3 regions of the Paenibacillus sp. TAB_01 genome follow, and region 1 is predicted to be linked to each of the others. Evidence: riboswitches for the same ligand, from Rfam matches in the RefSeq annotation. Region 1 holds a riboswitch; each other region holds the start of a gene.

Region 1 (4,001 bases):
CCGGGACGGATCGACTCTTTTCCTGAAAGCTGCCCGAACGGGGCAGCCCTCGCTTACTCGCTTATTAGTAGCCCAAGCCCGGATACAGCGGGAATTGCGCCGTCAAATCTTTTACCATGCCGCGAACCTTCTCGTGAACGGCCGTATCTGTCGGATTTTTCAAGGTCAACGCAATGATTTTGGCGATTGTTTTCATCGCTTCTTCGTTCATGCCTCGGGAAGTGGCCGCAGGCGTACCTACACGGATTCCGCTCGTTACCATCGGCTTCGCCGGGTCGAAAGGAATGGCGTTTTTGTTTACAGTTACGCCGACTTCGTCCAGCAGATGCTCAGCGTCTTTACCGCTGATGTTCAGGTTGCGCAGGTCGATCAGCATCAAGTGATTGTCCGTACCGCCGGATACAAGGTTGATGCCTTCGGATACTAACGCTTCCGACAAAGCTTTCGCGTTGTTGATTACATTTTGCGCGTAAGTTGTAAAATCAGGCTGAAGCGCTTCGCCCAAAGCTACCGCTTTTGCTGCGATAACATGCATCAGAGGGCCGCCTTGGGAGCCTGGGAACACTGCTTTATCGATAGCGGCTGCCCATGGCTTACGGCACAAAATCATACCGCCGCGAGTGACCGCGAAGCGTTTTGTGCGTCGTTGTTGTAACAAAGTGAGCGTGCGGCACCGGGTTCGGATGCAAACCAGCGGCAACCAGACCGGCGATATGAGCCATATCCACCATAAACAGAGCGCCGACATCGTTAGCGATGGAGGCCAAAGCTTCGAAATCGATCGTGCGGGGATAAGCGCTCGCGCCCGCTACAATCAGACGAGGCTTATGCTTGAACGCCGCTTTGCGGACATCGTCATAATCGATGCGGGAGTCGGATTCTCTAACTCCGTAAGCGACAAAGTTGTACAAAATACCGGAAGCATTGACCGGGCTTCCGTGTGTCAAGTGGCCTCCGTGCGCCAGATTCATACCGAGCACAGTGTCACCTGGTTGAAGTGCAGCCAAATAAACCGCCATGTTCGCTTGTGCGCCGGAGTGAGGCTGTACGTTCGCATGCTCGGCACCGAACAATTCTTTGGCGCGGTCGCGCGCGATATCTTCCACAATGTCGACATATTCGCAGCCGCCATAGTAACGCTTGCCCGGGTAGCCTTCCGCATATTTGTTCGTCAACACAGTGCCCATTGCCTGAAGCACAGCTTGGCTCACGAAGTTCTCGGATGCGATCAGCTCGATTTTATCGCGTTGACGGCCCAGCTCCAAGTTCATAGCCTCAACGATTTTAGGGTCTTGATTACGAAGTTGTTCCACAATAATTCCTCCTCAGGTATGCCTATCTATAAAATGACTGAAAAATCCTTTAAGAGCAGGTGTCGATCTCTGCAGCAGTCTCGGCTTGCGGCACATAAACCGCTCTTGCGCCTCCAATCAGCTTAGGACGGGTATAGGCCATCTGCAAGGGCGCCTGTCCGATCATTCGAATGGAAGGACGCAGCGGAACGGCTACGCGCTTCAAGTGCATACCGATCAGCGTGCCCCCGATATCGATGCCGGCATGAGCTTCGACCGTTTCCACGACACAAGCACCGGGCAGATGCTTATATGCATAGGACGCCATCGAGCCGCCCGCTCTCGGTACAGGTACAACGGAAACCTGCTCCAGCCGGTATTCCTTCATCGCTGCTTTCTCCAGCACCAACGCCCGGTTCAAATGCTCGCAGCATTGAAAGACGGGGTAAAAACCGAACTCGGCACGCACCGTTTCGACGGCGGTGAACAAATGACTTGCCACCTCTTCGGTGCCCGAGGTTCCGATGTGTTGCCCGAGCACCTCGCTCGTGCTCGTTCCGATGACCAGCAGCTGCCCGGCTTCAAGCTTGGCCGCTTGAACCAGCTCTCGCAGCACCTGCTCAAGCTGGGGGCGGATACTGGAAATATCCCATGATTCATTTTGTGCAGGAGAAGATGAAGATGGAGTACTCATAGCTGCATGCCTCCTTCGTCACAATGCTCATTAAGGATGAATGGCGTATTTATCTTCCAGCGCTTTTACCTTGTTAATGCGGTTAGTATGGCGCTCCCCATTGGAAAACTCGGTTTCAAGCCAAATTTTGATAATTTCCTGCGCAACGCCCGGCCCGACAACACGTTCGCCCAGAGCCAGCACATTCGTGTCATTATGCTCACGAGTTGCCTTGGCGGAGAACAAATCGTGCACCAGCGCACAGCGGATGCCCGGCACTTTGTTCGCTGCAATGCTCATGCCGATCCCCGTTCCACAGATGAGAATTCCTTTATCCGCTTGCCCGGCCACCACTTGGTCGCATACGGCAATCGCATAATCGGGATAATCTACGGAATCGGTGCAGTTACAGCCTAAATCAGCAACCTGATGGCCCAGCGATTCGATAAATCCCTTCAGCTCATCCTTCAAACGTACTCCTGCATGATCTGCTCCAATAGCCACTTTCATTTTTCTTTCGCCTCCTAACCATAATTAGCTTCATTATAACCCAAAGCAGGCAGAAACACGAAAAAAGAGCAGCCGTATGCTGTAATCCAGCATCACGTTGCTCTTTGCCCAGGCGACCGGCCGTATACCCTGATGCTCCACTGTGGTTACACCCACTCGTCGCCAGTTACATCAGGTCCTGTTAACTATATATTCATCATAGCGGAAAAGCCGATAGATGTAAAGTCTGAGAATGCCCAGTATTACCGTGCTCATCCTGAGCCGGACTTCCGGCCGTGTACAGCCTGTGCGATCCGTTTGCCCCTCACAAAAAACATCGGCTTTCAGGCGTCACATCTGTTTCTTCCAAAAGGACTGCAGGGCCCCTGCTAACACTTACTTACGGCTTCAGCTTGCGGATCAGCTTGAGCAATGCCGCCTCAATCTCTTCGGCACATTGACGGTACATGGCAAGCGAGCCTCCGAACGGATCGGCAATTTCATAGTCGGGCAGCTCCCGCTCCAGCATGAGCAGTCTCGTTCTCTCTTCCTTGCTGATTTGCTGATCCAAAGCCTGCTTTAGCTGAAGCTCTGCGGTCAGCTCTTCCAGCTCGGCAATGCGTTGAGCCGTTTCCGGATCGTCTTCGACGAATTCCTTGAGCGTGTACATTTTATCAATGTATTCGGGAAACCGGCCAATCGCATGCTGCTTATGTCCTGTAGTCATTGTAAGAACGATATCCGCCCACTGCATCAGCTCCCGGGACAAAGCGCTGGAGGTCAAGTTCGCCGGCGCGCCCTGCTCCCTCAGAATCGATGCCGCATGAGAGGATACCGGAGAACCGTCGTAGGCCGCCACGCCTGCAGACCGCACCTCTATATGGTCTAATCCGTGCTCCTGTAAGAGCCTCCGTAAAATGCCTTCCGCCATAGGGCTTCGGCAGGTATTGCCTGTACAAACGAAAAGAATACGATTCATACGAATTCCTGCCTCTCCTCAGTTTGTGTAAGATCCGTTGTCTGCGGCGCTCCTCCGGCAGCATGCTGTCGGATTCGATCCGCCGGGAGCTTCCTCCCTCTCCCTATTATACCTCATCCATGCGAAAATATGGATACCCATCGGTACTTTGGGCAAAGAGAAAGCTAAAACTTACAGCAAAAAATGAACGCCGAAGGCCAGCAAAATCACGCCGCCCATCGCCTCGCCGTATTCTCCGATCCACCGCCCTACCTTGCGGCCCAGCATTAATCCGATGATGGACATGAGCCCCCCGACCGTGCCGAACATTAAGACGGTCAATGTAATATCGCCGGAAAACATTCCCAGGGAAACCCCTACCGAGAACGAATCAATGCTGACGCTCAAGGCGAACAGCAGGATCCCCCAGACAGTACGGTGGTCGATAGAGGGAACCTCGTCTCCTCTGAGCGAGCTGTATACCATGTGTATTCCCAGCAGTACGAGCAGAACGCCCCCCACCTTTGAGGCGATTCCGCCAAGCAGCGAGCTGACATAGCCCCCCATAAACATTCCCATCAGCGGCATG
Region 2 (4,001 bases), on a different contig from region 1:
CATGGAGGTTCCGTTATTGGAGTGCTCCCTCAATTTCTCCAAAATCGTGAAATCGCGCATCCAAGCTTAACAGAACTTATAATGGTGGAGTCCATGCATGAGCGTAAAGCAAAAATGGTTGAATTGGCGGACGGATTTATCGCACTTCCCGGCGGCCCCGGAACATTAGAAGAGTATTTTGAGATCTTTACATGGGGCCAGTTAGGATTGCATCAAAAGCCATGCGGATTGCTGAATATCAATCACTATTTTGATCCGCTTATCTCCATGTTTGATACTATGGAACGCAATCAGTTCATGCAGACAAAGTATCGTGCTATGGTCATTACCGATGAGACTCCGGAAGGGATGCTGAAGCAGTTCTCGGTTTATGAAGCTCCTTCCGTCAAATCGTATCTTACTGAAGAGCGCACTTAAACTTTAAAATTATAGGTTCATTTAAGTAAAGGCAGCCGAACTACGGCTGCTTTCTTCATTTAATTAAAAGCCACAACGCGAGGGTTAGTCGCATTGTGGGCTTGAATTTAAACCGTGATATAAAGCTGCAATGATGCTATGTTTCTGAGACTTGCTCAACAGTCTGCTCAATGGCCATCACCAAAATACTTGATAATCGATTATCAATTAATACCGATAATCATTAATAATATTAATTGTTTTCCCGCCCGGCTACCCCTGAATTATCACTCTAACCCGGTGCAGCGCGTCCATTTTCAAACTTTGGCACTGGCTGATCAGCGCCAGCCCGCGCTCCCTGTACTCCTCCGCAACGCCTTCCGCCTTGATCCCGGACAAGTTGATCTCTACCGTGATCCATGCGGATTGTACCGCTGCCTCCAGCATCAGCATGGCGATCGCCAAATCGGAGATCACATTCTTATTAGCCTTGTCCAAGTAGTCCGCAAGGCTCTGCATCAACTCAGAGCACTGCCGCATCAATCCGAGCGGCACCTCGGCCGATCGCTCTGCCGCAGCCTCCATCGCTTTGGAGCGGAGCGCTTTTTCCTCCTTCGAAGCCTTAGGCAGGCCAAGCGCCGCCATGTATTGTCCGAATGCGTCGATATCCTGCTGCAGAACATGCTCCAAATCGGCTATAGCCCGTTCCATCCGCTCAGCGAGGTCGGTCATTTCCTCTTGAATCGCTGCAAACCTGGGCCCTTGGGTCAACCGTGCCACCATCGAGCCCATCGAGGCGCCCAGCGCCGCGGCAACCGCTGCTACACTCCCGCCGCCCGGGGTAGGCGCCTTCGAAGCGGCCTCCTTCAGGAAGCCGCGGAGGGTCTGATCGTACATGCTCATTCCGCCGCGCCTCCTTCTCCATGTTGAAGCTGTACGGCCTTCAAAACATTGTCAAACAGCATGACGGTCGTTAACGTGCCTACGCCACCCGGCACAGGTGTCATTGCCTCAACGGCTTCCGCTGCCGCCGGGTCTACATCGCCGGCGATCCCGCCTTCGTCGTTCTCATTGATGCCGGCATCAATGATGACCAGCTCCGGATGCACCATCTGCGCCGTGACCAAGCCTTTGCGCCCGGCTGCGGTAATGAGAATGTCCGCTTGGGCGATATGCTCTTCCAGCCTTTGCGTATGCGAATGACATACCGTAAGGGTAGCATTCTCGCGCAGCAGCATCTGCATCAGCGGCCGGCCCACCGTTTCGCCGCGGCCGATCAGCACAACGTGCTTGCCGGATATCGGATAGCCGTAATGCTGCAGAATGCGGATGCAGGACTGCGGCGTTGCCGGGTACAGGCCCTTTTCGCCTGTCATGCAGGCCAGTTTGTTGGCAGGAGAGATGCCGTCGACATCCTTGATGGGAGAGACCGCATCCGCAAGACGGGACGCCCGGATATGCTTCGGCACGGGCAGCTCCAGCATGATGCCGTGGATATGAACGTCCTCGTTCAGCGTCTCGATTACCTCAAGCAGATGCCGCTCAGCTATATCCGCAGGAAATACCATCAAATGAAACTTCACGCCAAGCTTCCGGGCCAGCTTCTCCTTGGCTTTGGCGTAATATTCCGAGGCCGGATCCCCCTGAACCAGAATGGTTGCGATGGCCGGCTGGATGCCTTTTTGCTTCCATGCCTCCACACGGCTTTGAATCGTCTCCGAGAGCTGGTTGGCCAGCTCTCGCGTTTTTAGAAGCTTTGACATAGACTCGCCCTCCTGATTGGTGAGTAAAAACAAAAAAAGTATCCGGTCATGAATCGACCAAATACTTTGCCCAGGCGTACGGCGGTAATATGCATGTGCTCCCTCGTGGTCGGTTCACGTTACGCCAGTCACACATGACGAGAATGGTAAGCTTATTATAGCATATATCTGAAAGCAGGCAATATGGCACAAGGTGCGCTTGCGCTAAAATAACATAAGCCCCGATTCTGCCTGCGGGGTACTCCTTCTCAAGCGTGTCCCGGCCTGCCGGGAGCGGAAGTAAAGTCTTGATACAGACCGATCCCTACTCCTGCGCAGATCGCAGCCCCATAGGAGGCTTCTTCCGCGTACTTCGGCAGCTCCAGGGGCAGCATAAAAGCTTGCGCCAGCCTGCTGCGCAGCGCCTGATTCTGCCTTACGCCGTTGCCCGAGCCGACCAATACTTTGCGGCTTTGCTTCATCGGCTCCGGGAGCCGCAAATAATACGCGAGCAGCTCCTCGGTCATGCCCTCCAGGAAACCGGCAACGAGATGCTGCGGCGTAAAATTATCGGCTGAGATCCGGTCGATCGCTCCGCGCCGAGCCTGATCCTCCCTCGTTCCAAAAAACTGCGTATGGCAACCTGCAGTCCCTCGCCCGGCGGAACCTTTGCCGCTGTCAATGCCAATGCGTTCATCCGCTCGTACAGACTTCCCTCGGAGCCGCCGAATACGGCACATACGTCCCTGAAAAACCGCTCCAGGAGCGCATAAGCCTTCCCGCCCCCAAGCGGCGCACCGACTAGGAGGTACCCGCCTCCCGGGAAAGGACGTACCTCCAGGCCTTCCAGCTGAAGCAGATGATTGGAAAAGACGGAGATTTGCGAGCCTGTCCCTATGTTTACGAGGATGGAATGCTCGATATCCCGGACCGCTCCCAGAAAGCTCGCCTGATTGTCGCCTGCCGCGCAAGCGACAGGTACGCCGTCCTCTGTTTGACCGATCACAGTCCCCGTCGGCTGTATGGAGGGAAGAATCGACGGATCGATTCGGGCGGCCCGCAATGCGGCCTGATCGAACTCCCCCGTCTCCAGGTCAAAGCATCCCAAGCTGGCCGCCAGCGTAGGATCGATAGCCGTTTCCTTGGCGCGGCACAGCTTCATTGCGATAAAGTCCGCTATCGTGCACAGCTTAACGGCCTTCTCCGGTACCATTCTCTGCAGCGTATTATAATAATGCGTAGCCATCCCGAATCCGGGGGAAACGGGGCTGGCCGTCAGCAGAGACAAATGCTCTGCGTAGGAGGCGGCTCCGCCGAACGGCAGCGAGCCTCTTTCGTTACAGCCATGTATAGAGCGGCGAAACCGCGTCCCCTTGGCTGTCAACATACAGAATCCCGTGCATCTGCCCTGTCAGGCCAATGCCGCCGATCTCCACCTTCCCGCTGCTCAATTCGGCAAGCACCTCGCGAACCGTACGCCAGATCCGATCGGAATCTTGGCAGTGCTCCCATGAATTCGCCGTATTACACTCGGAATAATTATCTTTTAACACCGATTTTACGATGTCGCCGCTGCTTCCATCCACGAGTACACCGCCAATGCTCGTCGTACCGACGTCGAGTCCGATCAAGTACATCCTCATTTTCTCCTTCAATATTACTTGGCTTGTCGTTAAAGAGCATTCAACAAACGCTCGCGGTCATTAGAGCCGAGAGCCATATGAATGAGATGGACCACCATCTTTTTCTGTTCCCGGTTCAAATCGATGAATACCTTCGGCGCCGCTTGATACATCTCGCGAATCACGCCTTCAAGCTCTTCCTTCTTAAGCCGATCCTCAGGTATATCCAAAAAGGGCGGGA
Region 3 (4,001 bases), on a different contig from region 1:
CATTCGGCCTGCCAAGCGCTGGAATCCATCAGGCCCGTTTCGAAATAGGCCGTCGCCGACCAGGGCGACGAGGCGCCGCTTTGATCCCACACCCGTACCTGATACAAGTAGCGCTGGCGGGGCTTGAGCTGTACTTCCGCCAGCTCTATATGAACCGATTGCTCAGAGGCCGTACGGCCCGAATCCCAGATGAATGATGTTCCTGCTCCATCTGTCTGCTCGAACAATTGAATCTGATAAGCCTGCTGCTTCACCTGCCGATCATCGGAATGAAGCTGCCAGCTGATCCTGGGACGTTTCACATCCAGTCCTATGGGGTTTTCCAAATACTCACATCGCAGTTTGCGTACTTCCAGCATTGATACCTCATCCTTTCACTAACGTCAGTAGGCTTCCATCCGTTATAATGATATAGGAAAACGTTTGACGGGAACCCCGGTAAAACAGACATTGTCATCCGGTAAAAACGCCGATTCCTTGTTAATCTGAATAAGGGAGCCGATTGATGAAACGTTCATCGCAAACCTTGACCGCCGACATGCTCTTCAAAACCAATGTACATATATTCGTCAATCGGGCGCTGGAAGATTTCGACCTGCCTCTGCATGCCCACGACTTCATCGAGTTTGCCTATGTTGCGGAGGGCAGAGGATTTCATCACATCGAAGAAGAGGTGCAGCCCGTCCATAAAGGACAGCTGTTCGTCCTTCCGGTCGGTGTATCGCATGTATTCCGCCCTGCCTCCGCCGATTCGTCCAAATATCCTCTGGTGGTTTACAACTGCGTGTTCACCGCCTCGGCCTTACATCTGCTCACAGGCCTTGTTTCCGATCCGGAGATCGAAGCCTACCTTCGTTCTCTGCAGCATTCGGACCGGCCTGTCTGCCATTCAGTGCGGGATCGGGACGGAACGATCGAGAAGCTGCTGCTCAAGCTGCATCAGGAATACCGGCTCCCCCGCAAAGGCTCGCAAACCTTTCTGTATGCCCTGCTGCTGCAGCTGGTTGTTGAAACGTACCGGCTGCAAGCCGAAGCAGTCCTTCAACCACCGGAGCTGCAAACGCCGGACGTGGAAGGAAGCGTTAACTTCTCTCCTGTGCTTCAATATATAGAGCGGCACTATCCAGGGAATGTTACCTTGGCGGAGCTGGCCGGCCGCTCACAATGGAGCGAGCGCCAGCTGCAGCGCTTGTTTTTGCAGTTCACAGGCCAAAGCTTCCGCAGTTATTTGCAAAATCTGCGAATACAAAAAAGCTGCGATCTGCTGCGCACCACCGGGCACAAAATAAGCGCCATCGCCGAAACTGTCGGCTATAAAGACATGGACTCGTTTAACGCCGTATTCAAACGGATCGTCGGCACGACGCCGAATGAATTCAGACAGCAGTCCCGGAAAAAGTAAAGGAACCTGTATAGGCTATACTTCAAAAAATGTAATTGTAATTTTATGGAATTCCTGATATAACGAATATAAGCAGTGCCGGTAGATGCAACTGGCGTAACGTGGAGTCCCACGAGGAAGCATCTATTTCATACGCCGTACGCCTGGGCAAAAGTATCCAGCCTCCATCACAGTGGAGGAGGGATACTTTTTATTTTCTCAAAAGGGAGATGCGTTCATGGAAGCGGAAAAACGGAGAAGAGATGTAGCTATTTTGCTTTTTGACCAGGTCGAAATATTGGATTTTGCCGGACCGTACGAGGCTTTCCTCAGCGGCAGCCGCCGCGGACAAGATTTTCGCGTGTACACCGTGACGGAGAAGGCCGAGACGGTTCAAGCCTTGGGACAGCTTAGCATCAACCCGACCTATGCGTTCGATAACTGCCCGCAGCCTGATATTCTTATTATCCCGGGGGACCGGGTACGCGGCAGCAAATGCACAACCAGGCCGTAACCGGCTGGATAGAGACCTGCGCGGAACGGGCGGAGCTCGTGCTCTCGGTTTGTACAGGAGCGCTCATTCTAGCCAAGACCAGCTTGCTCGAAGGCCTGCGGCTGACAACGAACCGGCTGGCGGTCGAGGAGCTGCGGCAGGCCGCCCCGTCTTCAGCCGTCATCACGGAAGAGGCGCGCTATATAGACAATGGACGCATTATTTTATCCGCAGGAGTGTCCGCCGGAATAGACATGTCCCTCTACGTGATCGGCAAATGCCTCGGGCAAGCGAGAGCACTTGAAGCCGCCGCATTGATGGAATACGATTGGAAGCCCCAGCCTTTGCAGGAGAAGGGATCCCAATGAATAGCCGGGGAGCGCAAAACGGCAGGGAGTGGTTAGGTGAAGCCGGATTTACAAAAGTAAAAGAGCTGCTCGTACGTGGCACCTATCCTACTGTCTGCTATGAGCTCCATTGCCCTGCCTGAAGCCTCTGCCACCTGTTTAAATTGGCAATGACCTCATTATCGACAGGCAGCATCAGACGCTGCCGGGCCATAAGCACCGCGCCGATGACCGGCGAAAACTGCGGCGTCACGGCTTCATACTTCTTGACGGTTCCCTGCTTGAGCCGCTCGTTCAGCCGGTTCGCGAAGTAAGGACTGCCCACGACACTGCCGATAAAAGCCACCGTGACGGCATCTCTGGAAAAAGCAGCCGCAAGCATTTCGATGCCTACCATCATTTCGTCAATCGCCCGGTCGCAGACTTTCCTGGCCAACGGGCTGCCTTGGAGAGCCGCTTCCGTAACGGCGGGAGCGAATTGGCCGAACCTCAGATCCCGCGCCCGTCTGTCCGCTGTAAACCCGTTTCTGGCGATGCCCCAAAGCTCCTCAAGCGAACGAGCCTCCCAGTGCTCCAGCATGCTGCGGATCAATGCGGCGTCCGCCGGAACGGTTTGACGGGCTAACGCTTCATATACGGCGTCATATGCGATAAATCTTGCAGCGCTTGCGGCATAATGATGAAAGTCGTAATTGCGGATCATCTCTCCCTTCTCATTAATCGCCAGCAGAATCGAGCCGGTGCCTGAAATGACGATAATGCCCGGCCGAGCGAGCAAAGCTCCGCAATGAGCAACGACCGCATCATTGACATGCCATTTGGGACAATCCAGTCCTTCCAGCTCCGTCAGCTGCTCAACCCACTCCCTGTCCCCCTCCTCGTCGTAGCCTGCGATGCCGGCTGCAACCCCTTTCACTTGACGAGGCTCCCGATCGGCAGCTTTCAAGGCCTGCACGATGGCCTGCCGCACATTTTGCACTGCGCCTGCATCTTTATTGATCGAAGCGGCGCCTTGCTCAGAATAGGACAGCACCGTTCCCTGCATATCGCTGACTGCGACGCGGGTATGCGTACCTCCGCCATCGATTCCTATGATCACATCCTCCAAATCGTACATCCGTAACCCTCCCTTTTCCTGATTTACAGTATATTCTACATTCATTCCGTTAAATCCTACTTCGAATTTTGAAGGGAGAGCCTCAACTTCCACCTAAAATTTTCCTCCTTTATCTAGACCGCTGTACAGTAATATCCGTATGGCCGCACATATACTAACGCAAGCTTCCCCAAGTGAATTCCAAAGAAGGTTAGGAGGAAATCAGCATTGAATGCAATATCAGGTAAAAAATTTGCCGCTCACGTACTTCTTTTCGATTGTCAAAAGTTCATTTTGCCGATGCTCGAGAACTGCGGCCCTTATGTCGAAAAGATCTATGTTGCTTATAGCAAAACCCCGTGGCGCTATAACCCCTATGCCCGGGAAACCATGACCAATACGATCGATCCCGATATTCTGAAGCAGTCCAAATACTATGATAAAATCGAGCTGATCACCGGGGTGTGGGATTGGGAGCATGAGCAAAGGAACGCCTGCCTGCAAAAAGCGAAGGAGGACGGCTTTGACTTCCTGCTTGTGCAGGATGCGGATGAATACTATATGAACGCGGACTACGAGCGTATGATCCGCTCAATTGCAGAGCACTCCGATTATGATTACTATGCAACTCCCTGGTGCACTTTCTGGAAATCATGGGACTATATTCTTGTCAACGACCAGCAA

The links. A riboswitch is a leader RNA that binds a small molecule or an ion and turns the genes downstream of it on or off. The one in region 1 is predicted to bind ZMP and ZTP.
Region 2: another riboswitch for ZMP and ZTP. It lies ahead of ACHHV8_RS15290 (bifunctional 5,10-methylenetetrahydrofolate dehydrogenase/5,10-methenyltetrahydrofolate cyclohydrolase); the one in region 1 lies ahead of rpiB (ribose 5-phosphate isomerase B).
Region 3: another riboswitch for ZMP and ZTP. It lies ahead of ACHHV8_RS21125 (DJ-1/PfpI family protein); the one in region 1 lies ahead of rpiB (ribose 5-phosphate isomerase B).

What each region holds. Positions count from the first base shown of each region.
Region 1 is NZ_JBIFNP010000002.1:655,164-659,164, forward strand. Features, by position in the region: partial or broken gene glyA (serine hydroxymethyltransferase) at 65-1,316, opposite strand; gene ACHHV8_RS36400 (TIGR01440 family protein) at 1,363-1,986, opposite strand; gene rpiB (ribose 5-phosphate isomerase B) at 2,017-2,475, opposite strand; ZMP/ZTP riboswitch at 2,575-2,655, opposite strand; gene ACHHV8_RS36410 (arsenate reductase/protein-tyrosine-phosphatase family protein) at 2,855-3,433, opposite strand; gene ACHHV8_RS36415 (manganese efflux pump MntP) at 3,605-4,001, opposite strand, start outside.
Region 2 is NZ_JBIFNP010000001.1:3,188,463-3,192,463, forward strand. Features, by position in the region: gene ACHHV8_RS15280 (LOG family protein) at 1-417, shown strand, start outside; gene ACHHV8_RS15285 (cyclodeaminase/cyclohydrolase family protein) at 670-1,299, opposite strand; gene ACHHV8_RS15290 (bifunctional 5,10-methylenetetrahydrofolate dehydrogenase/5,10-methenyltetrahydrofolate cyclohydrolase) at 1,296-2,159, opposite strand; ZMP/ZTP riboswitch at 2,221-2,301, opposite strand; gene ACHHV8_RS15295 (FGGY-family carbohydrate kinase) at 2,408-2,728, opposite strand; gene ACHHV8_RS15300 (FGGY family carbohydrate kinase) at 2,662-3,525, opposite strand; gene ACHHV8_RS15305 (FGGY family carbohydrate kinase) at 3,476-3,775, opposite strand; gene ACHHV8_RS15310 (ATP-binding protein) at 3,811-4,001, opposite strand, start outside.
Region 3 is NZ_JBIFNP010000001.1:4,326,307-4,330,307, forward strand. Features, by position in the region: gene ACHHV8_RS21115 (glycoside hydrolase family 78 protein) at 1-359, opposite strand, end outside; gene ACHHV8_RS21120 (helix-turn-helix domain-containing protein) at 506-1,402, shown strand; ZMP/ZTP riboswitch at 1,480-1,558, shown strand; partial or broken gene ACHHV8_RS21125 (DJ-1/PfpI family protein) at 1,620-2,242, shown strand; gene ACHHV8_RS21130 (N-acetylglucosamine kinase) at 2,340-3,338, opposite strand; gene ACHHV8_RS21135 (class I SAM-dependent methyltransferase) at 3,546-4,001, shown strand, end outside.